Regions from separate parts of the Sporosarcina beigongshangi genome, predicted to be linked through region 2. Evidence: riboswitches for the same ligand, from Rfam matches in the RefSeq annotation. Region 2 holds a riboswitch; each other region holds the start of a gene.
The links. Region 2 has a riboswitch for cobalamin ahead of R2B77_RS12495 (adenosylcobinamide amidohydrolase). Riboswitches for the same ligand answer to the same signal wherever they lie in the genome.
Positions count from the first base shown of each region.

Region 1: linked by a shared signal. The riboswitch ahead of R2B77_RS05435 (ribonucleoside-diphosphate reductase subunit alpha) and the one ahead of R2B77_RS12495 (adenosylcobinamide amidohydrolase) in region 2 are both predicted to bind cobalamin.
Region 3: linked by a shared signal. The riboswitch ahead of R2B77_RS05375 (ribonucleotide reductase N-terminal alpha domain-containing protein) and the one ahead of R2B77_RS12495 (adenosylcobinamide amidohydrolase) in region 2 are both predicted to bind cobalamin.
Region 4: linked by a shared signal. The riboswitch ahead of metE (5-methyltetrahydropteroyltriglutamate--homocysteine S-methyltransferase) and the one ahead of R2B77_RS12495 (adenosylcobinamide amidohydrolase) in region 2 are both predicted to bind cobalamin.

Region 1 covers NZ_JAWLIR010000006.1:197,592-201,809, forward strand. Annotated here, with positions in the region: gene R2B77_RS05425 (MBL fold metallo-hydrolase) at 144-1,001, shown strand; gene R2B77_RS05430 (hypothetical protein) at 1,151-1,339, shown strand; cobalamin riboswitch at 1,750-1,931, shown strand; gene R2B77_RS05435 (ribonucleoside-diphosphate reductase subunit alpha) at 2,099-4,218, shown strand, end outside.
Region 2 covers NZ_JAWLIR010000026.1:52,622-56,839, reverse strand. Annotated here, with positions in the region: gene argS (arginine--tRNA ligase) at 1-1,288, shown strand, start outside; cobalamin riboswitch at 1,434-1,586, shown strand; gene R2B77_RS12495 (adenosylcobinamide amidohydrolase) at 1,802-2,572, shown strand; gene cbiB (adenosylcobinamide-phosphate synthase CbiB) at 2,572-3,528, shown strand; gene R2B77_RS12485 (pyridoxal phosphate-dependent aminotransferase) at 3,515-4,218, shown strand, end outside.
Region 3 covers NZ_JAWLIR010000006.1:185,114-189,331, reverse strand. Annotated here, with positions in the region: gene R2B77_RS05390 (betaine/proline/choline family ABC transporter ATP-binding protein) at 1-568, shown strand, start outside; gene R2B77_RS05385 (ABC transporter permease) at 565-1,218, shown strand; gene R2B77_RS05380 (glycine betaine ABC transporter substrate-binding protein) at 1,191-2,108, shown strand; cobalamin riboswitch at 2,279-2,460, shown strand; gene R2B77_RS05375 (ribonucleotide reductase N-terminal alpha domain-containing protein) at 2,674-4,218, shown strand, end outside.
Region 4 covers NZ_JAWLIR010000008.1:205,630-209,847, reverse strand. Annotated here, with positions in the region: gene R2B77_RS06865 (DEAD/DEAH box helicase) at 1-78, shown strand, start outside; gene metE (5-methyltetrahydropteroyltriglutamate--homocysteine S-methyltransferase) at 199-2,487, opposite strand; cobalamin riboswitch at 2,635-2,782, opposite strand; gene R2B77_RS06855 (ABC transporter substrate-binding protein) at 3,211-4,206, shown strand.

The sequences.
Region 1 (4,218 bases), on a different contig from region 2:
ATAAAATTGCGCCACTTTGGATTAAGAAGTAAATAAGCTATTGACCTCATTTTTTTCGTGGTAATTCAATCTTTAGCAAGTGGTATAAAAAGTAGGTCTCGTAATAAGCTAATGAGGATCTAGGTCATGAAGGAGGAAGAATTTTGGATAACAATTTATCTTACGGAGAGGATTATAAATTCATCCCTGCAACATCAGTAGAAAGTGGAAACGGGACGGAGGTTCTTCCGGATTTATACAGCTATACCGTACAAATCGTGAACATTGTATTAGTCGGGCATCCAGGTGAAAGGGAATTTGTTTTAATTGATACGGGTATGCCTTATTCAGCTGATAAAATCATCTCTATTACTGAAAAACGTTTTGGCGCTAATAGTCGTCCAGCTGCCATTATTTTAACTCATGGGCATTTTGATCATGTAGGTTCAATTATTGAATTAGTGAAACACTGGGACGTACCCGTATATGCCCATGAACTAGAACTTCCTTTTCTGACTGGCGAGAAGAGTTATCCCAAACCCGATTCCAGCGTGGAAGGGGGGATGATTTCCAAAATGTCGCCCATTTTTCCGATTGAGGCGATTCAACTAGGAAATCATGTACATCCTCTTTCTAAAGATGGAACTGTCCCCTATCTACCAGAATTTCGATGGATTCATACACCCGGACATTCTCCCGGACATGTCTCACTGTTCAGGGAAAAGGATAAGGCCCTTATTGTGGGTGACGCTTTTGTAACGGTTAAGCAAGAATACCTTTATAAGGTATTAACTCAAGAACAGGAAATTAGTGGACCTCCGCGTTATTTAACGACCGATTGGGAAGCTTCTCGGGAATCCGTGGAGAAATTAGAAGCATTGAAACCTGCTGTTGCAATAACGGGGCATGGGTTACCGATGGCTGGTGACCTGTTAAGAGACAGTTTGCAAAGGCTTGTGCAAGAGTTTGACCGCATCGCTGTCCCTGATTACGGAAAATACGTTGATAAAAGTGCTGAATGACTGGCTGGATCGTGACGTTCCCTTAGGCATTCAATGATGGTGTAAGTTGGTAATGAAGAAATGAGGATATATTTCTAGGTGTAGGAAATCCTATTGCTTGTAGGTGGATTGATAAGATTCGCTTAACTATGAAAAGGGAGTGCTTTTACATGAGGGAAGACAGAAATCCGGACCGACAAAATCGATTGGATCAACAGGACCGTCGAGATAGGGAAACCCGAGATCGAGATCGGGAAATCGATAGCGTCGAATTCGGAAACGACTTTTTTAATGACCTTCCAGATCGTACTGAGACTCGGGATAGGAACCCCGAAAAAAACAACGAACGTAAAAAATAATTAAACAAAACCTGTGCCGCAAAATGTAGTAGCTTGCGGTACAGGTTTTCTAAGGATTAATAGAACCGGGAAACTTGTCGCATTCTATCGTGAGGCGGATAGAAGTATATCTCCATGATGCAACACCAGAAGCTGCACTGAAGCAACGCTGGTGTTTTATAGTGTAGAAAAATGAAATAAAAAATCTAGCTAATCTAAACAATATGAAGATAATTTTTTAGATTTTTGCAATTTTGTTTATAACTTTAAAGATGTCTAGAACAATGCCGATGAAGACGGTTGTGAGAATGTGGAAAAGTTAACTGTGGATATGTGGATAAGCACCTGTTTAGTGAGTGAGGGAACTTTCTGCCTATTTACGTGTGAACCACAACATGTTAGGGTATAGAAAGAAAACGAGGCACTATATATAGTATGGAGCGATGAAAAGGTACCGACATCGGTTTGAAAGGGAATCCGTAATTATGGAGCTGTCCCCGCAACTGTAAACGCTGACGACCGCCGTATAAGCCACTGTGGAGAATTCTATGGGAAGGTAAGGTAGGAAGAACGAAGCGTGAGCCAGTAGACCTGCCCTTCATCGCCAAGCGACACTTTCTTCGGGGGTTAAGAGGTGGAAACGAATAGGTTACGTCTGTTTTTTTGACAATGCTATTCTGTTTTCAACAACAAACCCATGAGCGACAGCTCTACCGATTTGGTGGAGCTGTCGATTTTTGAATAAAAATAACAATACATACATAAAAGGAGCTGGTCATGATGACAATTAAAATGGCAAAAACCAACACTGATCGACTATTGGATGAATTACAAAGTGAATTTGGAGTAGCGCAAATCGAAGCACTTATTGTTGCGGGTGAACGCTGGCAACAGAAATATCCTGAGGGATCTGAGTCCGAATGGGCGAAGGCAATGACGTTAGAATCATTGAGTAATTTGGATGAGGCAGCGACCTATTGGACATTTGTTGCAGCGCGTATCCACCTTCATGATGTGTACGCTCGTCAGGAGCAGCTGCGTGGTGCGAAAGTCTATACAGACTTCGCTAGTAATGTTGTCAGTCTTGTTAAGCAAGGACTTTACACGCCTGTACTAACAGAAAAATATTCTCAAAAAGATCTTGAACATCTGGGTCATTTGATTGAACCAGAGCGGGACAAGCTATTCACATATATCGGATTAAAAACACTAATGGACCGCTATGTTGCGGTTGATTACAATAACCAATCAGTTGAACTTCCACAGGAGCGTTGGCTAATCATTGCAATGACGCTGATGCAGGATGAGACTGAAAATCGTCTGGATAAAGTGGCGGAATCATACTGGGCAATGAGTAACTTATACATGACAGTGGCAACACCAACATTGTCGAACGCTGGGAAACCGCATGGTCAGCTATCGAGCTGCTTTATCGACACAGTCGACGATTCTTTGCAAGGTATTTACGACAGTAATACCGATGTTGCGAACTTGTCGAAATATGGTGGCGGTATTGGCGTTTACATGGGGAAAGTACGAAGCCGCGGTGCCTCTATTCGAGGATTCAAGGGGGCGTCGAGTGGTGTCCTCCCGTGGATCAAGCAGCTAAATAATACGGCAGTAAGTGTTGATCAGCTTGGTCAACGTCAAGGTGCTATTGCTGTTTATCTTGATGTTTGGCATAAAGATATTTTCACATTCCTTGATTTGAAATTAAATAATGGAGACGACCGTCTGCGTGCGCACGATATTTTTACAGGTGTTTGCCTGCCGGATGTTTATATGGAACAAGTCGAAGCACGTGGTGATTGGAATTTATTTGATCCGCATGAAGTGCGTACAATTATGGGCTACTCTCTTGAGGACTTTTATGATGAAACAAAAGGGACAGGTTCTTTCCGAGAGAAGTACGAGGAATGTGTCAACCATCCAACGCTAAGCAGAGAAACCGTTCCTGCTATCGATCTGATGAAACGCATTATGCGTAGCCAGCTCGAAACAGGCGTGCCGTTCATGTTCTACCGCGATGAAGTCAATCGTGCCAATGCAAACAAGCATGAAGGAATGATTTATTCTTCAAACTTGTGTTCAGAAATCATGCAAAACATGAGCGCAACGAAATTTGAATCGGTCACATTAGAAGATGATGTCGTCGTGACACGTTCTAAGCCTGGTGATTTCGTCGTGTGTAACTTATCATCTATCAACCTAGGAAAAGCTGTTCCGGCAAGCGTTTTGGAAAGACTTATCGCAATCCAAGTGCGGATGCTCGATAATGTGATTGACTTGAATAAAATTCCTGTCGTTCAAGCACAGCGGACAAATTCTCGTTATCGTGGAATCGGTCTCGGAACATTCGGCTGGCATCATTTGCTGGCACTACAAAACATTCAATGGGAATCTGACGAAGCGGTGGATTACGCCGATAAACTATATGAAAAAATCGCTTTTCTAACAATCAAAGCTTCTGCGGAACTGGCAAAGGAAAAAGGGGCTTATCCTTTATTTGAAGGCTCTGATTGGCAATCCGGATTTTATTTCGAAAACAAGGGCTATGATTCGAAGGAATGGCGTGAACTGCGTATCGATGTGGCAACGAATGGTGTGCGTAACGGCTATTTAATGGCAGTTGCACCGAATAGCTCGACGTCTGTTATTGCAGGGTCAACGGCGTCCATCGATCCAATCTTTAAGCCGTTCTATCATGAAGAAAAGAAAGACTATAAATTGCCTGTCGTCGCGCCTGATCTTAATCACAATACCTATGACGTCTATCGCCGCTCAGCCTATATTGTCGATCAACGTTGGTCGATTAAACAAAATGCAGCAAGACAGCGCCATATTGACCAATCGATTTCATTCAACCTGTATGTACCGAACTCGATTCGTGCTTCAGTGCT
Region 2 (4,218 bases):
CGAATTTGTTTCAGCTAACCCAACTGGCGACTTGCATCTAGGTCATGCAAGAGGTGCGTCACTCGGCGATTCCTTGAGTAATGTCCTTGATTTTGCTGGCTACGATGTCGCGCGCGAATATTATATTAACGACGCTGGTAATCAAATCAATAACCTTGCCTACTCCATTGAAGCGCGTTATTTCCAAGCACTCGGTTTAGACAAAGACATGCCGGAAGATGGCTACCATGGGAAAGACGTTGTAGGCATCGGGGAAGAACTAGCAGCACAATTTGGCGATAAATACGTCAACGTTTCTGAACAAGAGCGCTATGACTATTTCCGTAAGTACGGACTTGATTTTGAATTGGCGAAATTGAAGAAGGACCTCGCAGATTTCCGCGTATCATTTGATGTATGGTTCTCGGAAACCTCATTATATGAAGACGGTAAAATCGATGTCGCACTCGATAAATTGCGTGCAAACGGGCATATTTTTGAAGAAGATGGCGCAACATGGTTCCGTTCAACAACATTTGGAGATGACAAAGACCGTGTGCTCATTAAAAACGACGGCACGTACACGTATTTATTGCCTGACATTGCTTATCATGAAGATAAATTATTCCGTGGCTTTGACAAGCTTATTAACATTTGGGGCGCCGATCACCACGGCTATATTCCGCGGATGAAAGCAGCGATTGAAGCACTTGGCTATGACCGCGATACATTGGAAGTAAGTGTGGCACAAATGGTTCAGCTGTATAAAGACGGCGAGAAATTCAAAATGAGTAAACGGACAGGGAAAGCAGTTACCTTACGTGAGCTCGTAGAAGACGTCGGTTTGGATGCAGTCCGTTACTTCTTCGCTATGCGTTCAGGTGATTCACAAATGGACTTTGACCTTGACTTGGCCATTTCTCAATCCAATGAAAATCCGGTATATTACGCGCAATATGCACACGCACGGATTTCTTCGATTTTGCGACAAGCCGAAGAAACAGGCCTAGCTACATCAGTGGCTAACGTTTCTTTATTGCAAGCTGAAAAAGAATTGGAATTGTTGAAGAAAATTGGAGACTTCCCGAAAGTGGTCAGTGATGCTGCAAGATTGCGCATACCGCATCGTGTCGCGACGTATATTCAAGAACTAGCGGCAGCATTCCATAGCTTCTACAACGCCGAAAAAGTGTTGGACCCTGCAAATCAAGACTTGTCAGAAGCAAGGCTTGCACTCATTACAGCAGCACGCACAACAATTGCCAACGCATTAAAACTAATTGGTGTTTCAGCACCGGAAAAAATGTAACTGGATTGGCCGCTACACTGAGGATATATTTCCTTGGTGTGGCGTTTTTTTGGGGGGGAAAGTAATAATTCGCCTTCGAGCACCAATAACTTTTGTCTCCTCTCGACACCTTCAAAACTTGTAGTATACTAAAAGATATAGAAATTACATAGCCAAACATAAAGGTGCCTCGCCATTAAGAACGAGGTTAAAAGGGAAGTCGGTTGAAGTCCGACACGGTCCCGCCACTGTAAGTGCCAGCTTGTCGTCAAACGATATGCACACAAGTCAGGAGACCTGCCTTTATGAAAAAACCGGTTGCTTACGAGGATAGGCTTGGTGGAAATCGGTGCATTAATGCGTCCGCATTTTTACTAAACATTCCTCCGTACTCATACGGAGGATTTTTATTTGGAACAAAAAAAGGATAGATGAATGCTTTAATTTTTGCGGGAAACGTAGAAATTGAACCTTTTCTGTTCGATACGCCATTCAAAATCTAGACGCAATAACGAAGAAAAGGGGCAATGTGACATGCTACAAGGGGATAATTTAATAGGTGGCAACGGCAAGAAGTCTGAAGTAAAGTCTGTCACATTTGCTGATATGAAAGAAAAAACGACTCCATTTACGGTGACCGTCGATGATTTTACAGTGTCATCGGACTACGTCTCTTTACGGACGGCTGGTCCATTGAAAACAATGTCCTCTGCAGTGCATAATGCGGGAACTGGCTGGTATCGTGCATTTGTCAATCGTCATGTCGACGCCAATTACGCTTACGATGATGCTAAAGCCGAAATGGCTAGTTATTTAGAGCGGCAGGGTTTTCATGGCATGGAGACGGTTGGCATGATGACAGCGGTGATGACAGAACATGTGGAAGTGGAATCGTACCAAGGTGATTTTGGTACGGTTTTAATCGCGGTGACGGCTGGAATTGGCAATGCGGTTGACGTGTCGAAAGCACTTACCCGCGACCGGGAGCAACGCATCGGCACGATTAATACATGGATTATCATCAATGGCACATTATCCGACGAGGCATTTATTCAAGCAATGATTACTGCGACAGAAGCTAAAGCTAAGGCGATGCAAACGGAAGCCATTCAAGACCCACTGACAGGTACTATTGCGACGGGCACGTCAACGGACAGCTTGCTTGTAGCGGCAACGCAGCAAGGCGAATATTTATCCTATGCAGGGCCCATTACGCCACTAGGCAAATTGATTGGTCATGGGGTCTATGATTGTACTGCTCGAGCAATTCGTGCCTATAAACAAGCAAAGGGGTGGACAACGTGATACCTGCACATTTTATTGCGATTGCGATTGGTTTTTTACTGGACCGAATAATCGGTGATCCACAGACCTGGCCACATCCTGTTCGCTGGATAGGAGCGTTTATTTCTAAGCTGACATCCCTTTTGAATAAAGGACGTTTTCGCACTGGGAAAGGGGCACTAACGCTCTTTAGTATAGTCGGAATCGTTTTTATAATGGTCTTCATCATTGTCGCATTCGCTTATCAAATCAATTTATTTGTCGGTATTATTGTGGAAGCCATTCTGATTGCAATTGGACTGGCACAAAAAAGTTTACGTGATGCAGGATTAAGCGTTTACGAGCCGCTTGTTGCGAATGATTTACCGGAAGCGCGTAAAAAATTAGCGTGGATTGTCGGACGTGATACTGACAAGCTACAGGAAAATGACATTGCGCGTGGGGTTATTGAAACAGTATCCGAAAATACGGCAGATGGCATTACGTCACCGTTATTTTGGGCGTTTTTACTCGGTGCCCCAGGCTTATGGTTGTATAAAACGGTCAATACACTTGATTCGATGATTGGTTATAAGGATGAGCGCTATGAAAAGTTCGGCAAATTTTCTGCACGCGCAGATGATGTCTTGAATTTCATTCCGGCGCGGATTACGGGCTTTCTCATTATTTTTTATTCTCCAAATGAAGGCAAGCTAGGCTTGATGAAGCGCTTTGCAGGTTGGAACCGGGATGCTAGGCAACATCCAAGCCCGAACAGTGGTTTTTTAGAAGCGGCGACGGCTTGGCAATTAGGCGTGACGCTAGGTGGAAAAAGTACATATCGTGGCAAGGTATCTGAGCGGCCGGAAATTGGACCAGGCACAGTCCCACTTGCAGCAGCACATATTAAATTGACGATTAGGCAAATGCATATTGTTGCCTTTACTTTTTGGCTAGTCCTCACTGTGATTGGAGTGTTTTTCTATGCAATTGCCTGAACACGGTGCTAACCCACATCATGTCTATGAGCGACTAGGCATTGACTTGCCAGCGCGTGTATTGGATTTTAGTGAGAATGTGAATCCGGCGGGTCCACCGCAAGCAGTTCGTGTGATGTGGCCGAATTTATTGGCAGAGATCGGGGCGTACCCTGATCCAGCCGGAGAGCCATTTATATCGGCAGTCGCTGATTTTCACAACGTTTCCAAGTCGCAGCTATTTGTCGGCAACGGGGCGGCGGAGCTGCTGGCGCTTATCGCAGAACGTTATCGAGGCAAACGGGCGATTGTTGTCCATCCGACATTTTCGGAATATGAAGCGACATTGCATGCGAAAAATGTTGATGTCATCCGCGTCGTAGCCTCAGAAACAGACGGATTCAAGCTGCCTTTGAATGAGATCAAACAAGCGATGGTATCGGCTGCAGTTCTTTATGTATGTACACCAAACAATCCGACGGGCATGATGCCTGAACGCCGGGAGTTAACAGACTTAATTCGTTATGGTGCCGATGTGGGTTGTGACATTGTGTTGGATGAAGCCTTCATTGATTTTGTCGATGAAAAGCTGTCATTGATCTCGGCAATTAAAGAAAATCCACATGTCATCATTGTCCGTTCCATGACAAAAATGTACGCCATTCCCGGCATCCGGCTTGGCTATGTTGTTGCGAATGAAACCGTGATTGA
Region 3 (4,218 bases), on a different contig from region 2:
GACATTTGTTTTCGTGACACATGATATGGACGAAGCGTTAAAAATGGGCGATCGTATTGCTATTATGAAAGACGGTAAGCTTCTACAGTTGGACACTCCAGAGAAATTACTACATGAACCAGCCCACGGCTTTGTAGAGGAGTTCATTGGGAAACATCGAATTACCCAAAATCCTGAACTCATGCCAGTTACCGAAATTATGTCGGAATCGGTCGTTACCTCTCTTCCTCAACGCTCTCCGGAAAAAGCACTTTCTCTTATCCGGCAGCGCAAAATTACAAGCCTTATTGTGGTCGATGATGACAATAAATTACTCGGAATTGTTTCCGCGTATGATTTGATTAAAAAACTAGATACTATTCAAGCGATTGATGAAATTATGGGGTCACGGGAGCCGTTCTTACACGAGGAAGCTACCGCTAAAGACGCTATTATTATGATGGATAACGCACCTTTAGGTATTATTCCAATCGTTGATAAACATCAAAAAATATTAGGTGTCGTGACACGAGGTTCACTGCTATCCGCTATGTCCAGCCAGTGGACAGAAACGGAGGAAAGCCAATGAATAACTTAACAATTTGGGAACAACTCGCTCAACAATCACAAATGAGATGGAAAGAAGTGCTTGAAGCAACTTCCGTCCATATTCAACTTGTATTTTTCTCGATGCTCATTGCCATCGCTCTTGGGATTACGCTCGGTATTTTGATTACTCGTGTTCCAAAACTCACAACAGTCGTACTTGGCGGTGCTGGTGTCATGCAGACGATTCCAAGTCTTGCCTTGCTCGGTTTCATGATCCCGATTTTTGGGATTGGTGTGAAAACGGCAATCGCGGCACTATTTCTGTACTCCTTGTTGCCAATAATTCGCAACACGTACGCCGGTATTAAAGACGTCGACAAAGCGACGACTGAAGCGGCGAAAGGAATGGGCATGACAAGTATGCAAATTCTATTTAAAGTGGAACTGCCATTAGCCCTTCCTGTCATTATGGCTGGTATTCGAACTGCCGCGGTCATTAACGTCGGGACAGCAACACTGGCAGCATTTATTGGCGCAGGTGGACTTGGAGATTTCATTTTCCTAGGTATTACACGTGGCATTGATGGTTTGATTTTACTTGGCGCAATTCCAGCTGCACTTCTTGCGATTGTACTTGAAACCCTCTTCGGTGCAATTGAAAAATGGACAACGCCGGAAGGATTGAAGTAAGTATGAAAAATAAATTCATCGTATTGATGCTGACACTACTTGTAGCCAGCATGCTGTCAGGCTGTATTTTCATCGAAAAAGATTCACTAACACTAGGCTCTCGAAACAATACAGAAAGCATTATTTTGTCCCATGTTATGGGGCAATTAATTGAACATAAAACAGATATTGAAGTCGTTTACAAAGAAAATCTCGGCGGCTCGAACGTCGTCTGGAATGCTATGTTGAATGGTCTCATCGATGTCATACCCGATTATACCGGGACAATTGTCGTCAACTATTACCATGAAGATCCTGGCACGGCCGAGGAGACACTCGCGACTACGAAACGACTTGTCAATGAAGATGGCATTATCGCCTTCGACACATTTGGCTTCAATAATACGTACACATTAGCGTTAGATGAATCAAAAGCCGAAGAACTTGGCGTCAAGACGTTCAGCGACTTCGCCAAAGTTTCCGAAGACTTCATACTCGGTGCTGTCTTTGAATTTATTGACCGACCAGACGGCTTGCCCGGCTTTCAGAATGAATATGGCTTGAAATTTAAAGACGTCAAAGGAATGGACCATGGTATTATGTACCGTTCCATCGGCGCCAAAGAAGTCGACGTCATCAACTCCTACACAACAGACGGTCAGTTACAGGATTACGACTTGCGCGTATTGGAGGACGATAAATCCTACTTCCCGCCCTACCATGCACTGCCGCTTGTACGAAAAGAAACACTTAAAGAGTACCCTGAAATTGAAGAGGTACTCAAGCAGCTAGCAGGCATGATCGACGAAGAAGCGATGCAGAAAATGAACGCTAAAGTTGATAATGAAGGCATGATGGTTGAAAAAGTGGCACAGGAATTTTTGATCGAGTCAGGGTTAATTGAAGAATGACGAAATGCGGAGCCGCACCTCTTGTTGAAGGGGTGCGGTTTTTTCACAGCGGTACGGGCGTTATGACCGGCATGAGCCACCTTATGACCGCCTTGCAAAATTGCCCCTTCCTCCTTTACGTTTTGCCGGCTACATGGTAGTGTTAAGTTAGCAAATTGTACACACTATATAGTTATTGAACGATGAATGGGTACCGATATCGGTTTAAAAGGGAATCCGGAAAATCCGGAGCTGTCCCCGCAACTGTTAGCGCTGACGACCGCCAAAGAAGCCACTGTGGAAATATCCATGGGAAGGCTGGCCGGAAGAATGAAGCGCAAGCCAGAAGACCTGCCCTCCATCGTCAAGCGACACTTTCTTCGGGGGTTGAGAGGTGGAAGCGAGCAGGTTCCCGCCATCAATCTGTCGTTCTGCGACTATCTTAAATGATGTGGACGGCCCTCTTCTGTTTCCAACGAATGATCCATGAGCAATAGCTCTACCGAAAAGGTAGAACTATTGCTTTTTTGTTTTGAAGAGCGAATTCAGCTTGATTCTGAACAACAATCATGGAAGGAGACAAAAAATGTCTAGCCAAACAAAACAGCAAGATTTATTAACTGAATTATCCATGGATTTTGGGACGAAGGCAGTAGCCTCTTTATTGGAAGAAAGTACATTATGGATCAAAAAATTCCCTAACGGCAGCCACGCAGATTGGTCGAAATCAATGATTTCGCACGCTCTTAGCCAATTGAGTGAGCACGAACCACACTGGACCTTTATCGCAACACGAATTCATCTTCATGACCTCTATACTAGACAGCGTGACTCGAACATTTACACGGATTTTGCGACACATATTACTCGGCTGGTAGCACTTGGTTCGTATGACCCGATTTTAGTTGAACGTTATTCACAAGAAGAGCTTCGGTTTATTGGGAATTTGATCGCCCCGGAACGCGACAAACTATTCAGTTACAGTGCCTTGCAAATGATGATGAGTAACTATATTACTAAGGATACGGACAATGAACCTGTTGAACTTCCTCAAGAACGATGGCTCATCATCGCAATGATTCTGATGCAAAATGAGACAGAGCAACGGCTTGAAAAAATAGCAGAGGCCTATTGGGCAATGAGTCATCTATATATGACTGCCGAATTACCGAGCTTGCTGAACGCTGGAAAACTTCAAAAACAGGGTGACAACAAGCAAACAACATTTACTAGTTACCTAGATGTCCACCACATTGATATTTTCAAGTTTCTTGATGGTACGACAGGTGACAGAGTTATCTATATCCCCGACTTATTTATGGAACAAGTTGAATCCCGTGGCAATTGGTATTTGTTCGACCCATATGAGGTGCGGGCGGTTATGGGGTATTCCCTTGAGGATTTTTATGATGAACAGAAGGGGGGAGGCTCATTCCGTGAAAAATACATGGCGTGTGTGAAACATCCCAAACTTAGCAAAAAGACCATTTTCGCTATTGACCTTATGAAGCAAATCATGCATAACCAACTGACAACAGGCTTTCCACATATGTATTATAAGGATGAAGTCCAGCGGAAAAAAGTAAATAAACATGTAGATAAATCTGAAGTCAGGATTGTCGCTACACAACCAACTCAGCTTACCCATTCGTCCATCAACCTTGGCCGCGCGGTGCCTGCTGGTGTATTGGAGCGTCTCATCACAATTCAAGTGCGTATGCTCGACAATGCCATTGACCTAAACATTCATTCAACACCAGAAGATATTCATTTTCGTGGTCTACAACTCGGCACAACGGGCTGGCACCACTTACTTGCTTTATCTAAAATCCGTTGGGAATCAACAGAGGCAGTAGCATTCGCCGATAAATTATATGAGAACATCGCCTATTTAACGATAGCTGCTTCGATGACGCTTGCTAAAGAAAAAGGAGCTTATCCACTATTCAAAGAATCAGACTGGCATAACGGAGCGTATTTTGAAAAGAGGGGATACCATTCAAAAACGTGGCAATCACTTCGGACAGATGTTGCGTTAAACGGGGTGCGGAACGGCTCTATGACAGCAGTAGCATCCCATTCATCGACAGCGCCCCTAGCAGCTACTACCATCGGCGTTGAACCTATCACT
Region 4 (4,218 bases), on a different contig from region 2:
GGTAAGCTCGTTTTAGATGCGATGCGCACGACGACGGTGAAAGGGAAGTTATTGAAGGTGCATAAGGCGAATAAATGATTGCAAAGAGGAAAACCAGTCTCCCTCCATTTCAGGTTTGAAATGGGGGAAGGCTGGTTTTTCAATGTGAGTTTATGAAAGGATGAGCGCGTTCGTCTGAATTACTCGCGAGTTCATCAATTACTTCTGCAAAATAGCGTAGCGTTCGCGCATTTTATTCGTAGCAACGACCATATTTTTCAATGCGGCAATTGTTTCCTCATGCTTTCTTGTTTTCAAACCGCAATCGGGGTTAATCCAAAATTGGTTTGGTTCAAGTACACCTAGTCCTTGTTCGATAACGTCGACCATTTCTTGGACTTCAGGTACCCGTGGGCTATGGATATCATAGACGCCTAGGCCAATGCCTTTGTCGTAGGAGAAGTCATTGAAGGCAGAAACAAGATCACCGTGGCTTCGTGATGTTTCAATGGAGATAACATCTGCATCAAGTCCGCTAATGGAGTCGATGAAGTCGTTGAATTCACAGTAGCACATATGCGTATGAATTTGCGTTGTATCCTGTACGGATGCAGTTGCCAGTCTGAAGGCATTGATAGCCCATTCTAGGTAATTGCTCCACTCCGATTTTTTAAGTGGTAAGCCTTCGCGAAGAGCAGGTTCGTCTACTTGAATGATGTGGATACCGGCAGCTTCCAATGCTTCAACTTCTTTACGAAGTGCAAGTGCAATCTGATACGTAACTTCTTTACGTGAAATATCATCGCGCACAAATGACCAGTTCAAAATAGTGACAGGCCCTGTCAGCATTCCTTTCATCGGCTTGTCAGTTAAAGATTGAGCATAGACGGATTCTTCCACAGTCATTGGGTCGATGAATGTCACATCTCCGTAAATCACCGGTGGTTTGACACAGCGCGAGCCGTAGGAAACAACCCAAGCCTTTTCAGTGAAGACAAAGCCGCCTAATTTTTCCCCGAAATACTCAACCATATCTGTCCGTTCGAATTCACCGTGAACGAAGACATCCAGTCCGATTTCTTCTTGAATCGCAACCCACTGTTTGATTTCCTCTTGGACGAAGTCACGGTATTGTGTATCTGTTGACTCGCCTTTACGCCATTTTGTTCGTGCACGGCGAACTTCCGGTGTTTGTGGGAAGCTCCCGATTGTTGTTGTTGGTAATAGCGGCAAATTGAATGTTTCTTGCTGCTTATCACGACGTTCTTTAAATGGCGATTTTCGCTTGCTGTCTTGTTCGCTGATGTTTTGCACAGCTTGCTGTAAGTCAGAGTGATTTCTTGCAGGTAAGTCCGCCAGATTTTGACGTGCTGTTATACTTTCAGTCACTGCATCAGCAATAGCTTGTTTCCCTTCACGCACACCTTTTACTAGTGTTGTCACTTCTACAAGTTTTTCATCTGCAAAAGCAAGAGCAGCTTTAATCGTTGCGTCTAGCTTTACCTCAGACTGAATCGTAACAGGAACATGGAGTAGACTACTCGAGGGCTGTACACAAATGCGATCTGCTGGCACGAGCTGTGTTATTGTATCGAGTAATGCAGCTTTTTCTTGCAAATCCGCACGCCATATATTGCGTCCATCGATTAAACCGGCAGCGAGTATTTTGTCCGTTGGGAATCCGTGCGCTTGTAATTGTTCAAGGTTTTTCTCAGTACCTTGTGCAAAATCAAGACCAATTCCGGCAACAGGTAAAGCAACAACTTCTTTATAGTGCTCAACGGCATCAAAATACGTTTGTAATAAAATATTGGCATTTGGAGCGGCTACACTTAGCTGTTTGTAAATCTCGATGACAGTTTGAATGTCTTCTTTTGTTAATGATGTAGATAGAATTGGTTCTTCAAGCTGGATCCACTGAGCTCCGGCATCTGCCAATTCATTAAGAATCTGACTATATAAAGGAATCAATTGCAAAATGAACGCTGGAATATCCTTTTTCGCATAGCCTTTTGATAGTTTCAAAAATGTATATGGGCCAATTAAAACAGGCTTGCCATCAATCGACAACTTCTCTTTTGCTTCGAGATAGGCAGTAAGGGGTTTATTTTCTGTGAGTACTAGTTTTTTCTGACTATATTCTGGCACAATATAGTGGTAGTTCGCGTTGAACCATTTCGTCATTTCTGATGCAACGGCTTGGTCATTACCCCGTGCAATCGAGAAATAGGTTGCGAGCGATACATCGCCGCCAGACCAATTGAAGCGTTCAGGGATCATGCCGAACATGACAGCTGTATCGAGCATCCTATCGTACAAAGTAAAATCACCGACAGGAATAAGATCAATGCCCGCATCTTTTTGTTTTTGAAGGCGTTCTAACCGAAGTTTTTCAATTTCCTCTAGGAATAGGCTTTCCTCTAACTTCCCAGCCCAAAAGGCCTCAAGCGCTTTTTTCCATTCCCTGTTACCCCCGATATATGGGTATCCGATCGTACTGCTGACAATTGACAAATCGTTTCCTCTCCTCTTTTTATGAAGTAAAGAAGTGTTATTAAGGAATAAAAAAACACTTCTAACGAAAGTTAGAAATGTTTACGCGCAGAAATAAAATAGATGCGTTGTCATCCTAACACTCCCTATCGACCGTAGGGTAGAGCGTTGCAAAAAGAGGCAGTTATCTGGCTTCAGCAAAATTGCTGTTACAGTGGCGGGACCGCGCCGGATTATCGTTTCACCGGCTTCACTTTTAAGATCTGGCAAATGTACAAATTACCAGACCACCTATTTCTATTGCTTTACTATATGATTGTCGATGTGTTCAAAGCTATCATGTATCTATTGTTCTGTCAAACAGAATATAAAGAATCATCAGATGGTTCAAATGTATTAACATATTGACAGGTCAAGTAGCAGATTAGGAGCATCATTCTACAGTGAATTTATATTTGTGGTCTCTTCTGTTGGATAAATATATTAATTAATTTATTAAAAAATATCATGCCTTTCCATATTGATTTTAACTGTTTTATTAATAAAAAATTGTGGAAGTGAGTTTGCAATGACTTGGAAACTCCTGTATTATTAAAAACTATAAATTAGATAGGTAGATTTTTTGTGGTTTATCTATTCTATTTGAAGGAATAGGAACCAAAATAAATTGAACAATTAGGAGGGAAGTGTATTTACACCGTCTAATTTAAAAAAGATGAAAAGGGGTAACAATTTCTTATGAAAAAAATTACTATCTTTCTCTCGTTTTGTATGCTTTTAATTCTTTCTGCGTGTAGTGGAGAGGCAAGTAAAGACAGCATTAAAGTTATTAAGTTTGCTGATGCTGGTTGGGATAGCATTCGTGTCCACAATAGTATTGCGCAACTCATTATTGAGGAAGGCTATGGTTATGATACGGAAGTAACAAGTGGTACGACGGCTGCAACGGTTCAGTCATTGGAAAAAGGAGATATTAACGTCTATATGGAATTATGGACAGATAATATTAAAGAAGTTTATGAAGCTGCAATTGAAAAAGGAAACATTGTTAATGTCTCTACTAACTTCGCTGACAATTCACAGGGGTTATACGTACCAACATATGTAATTGAAGGAGATGCAGAAAGAGGGATTGAGGCAATCGCGCCAGATTTGGAAACGGTTGAAGATTTAGCGAAGTATCCCGGGATTTTCGAAGATCCGGAAGATAAGACTAAAGGTCGTATTATTGGTGCTCCTTCTAGCTGGGCGGTTAGTGAACATTTAGAAACCAAGCTACAAGCATATGGCTTGGACGAGCAATATAATTACCTAGCACCAGGATCAGATTCTGCAATTGTGGCATCACTAGCAGGCGCATACAAAAATGGTGAGCCCTGGGTAGGGTATTATTGGTCGCCAACCTGGGTGACTGCAAGTTATGACTTAACATTACTTGCTGATAATGCGTACGATGAAACGATTTGGGAAGAAACAAAGGGAACTGAATTCCCGCCAAATGATGTTGTCGTTGCGGTCCATAAAGATTTACCAACTCAGGCAAAGGATGTTGTTGACTTCCTAAGTAACTACCAAACAAGCAATGAATTGACTGAGAATGCTCTTGATTATATGAATGAAAATGAAGCTGAACCGGTAGAAGCGGCTAAATGGTGGATGAAAGAACATGAAGATCTTTGGACAACATGGGTGCCAGATGATGTGGCAGAAAAAGTGAAAAAAGCTTTACAGTAATGATATTTTACT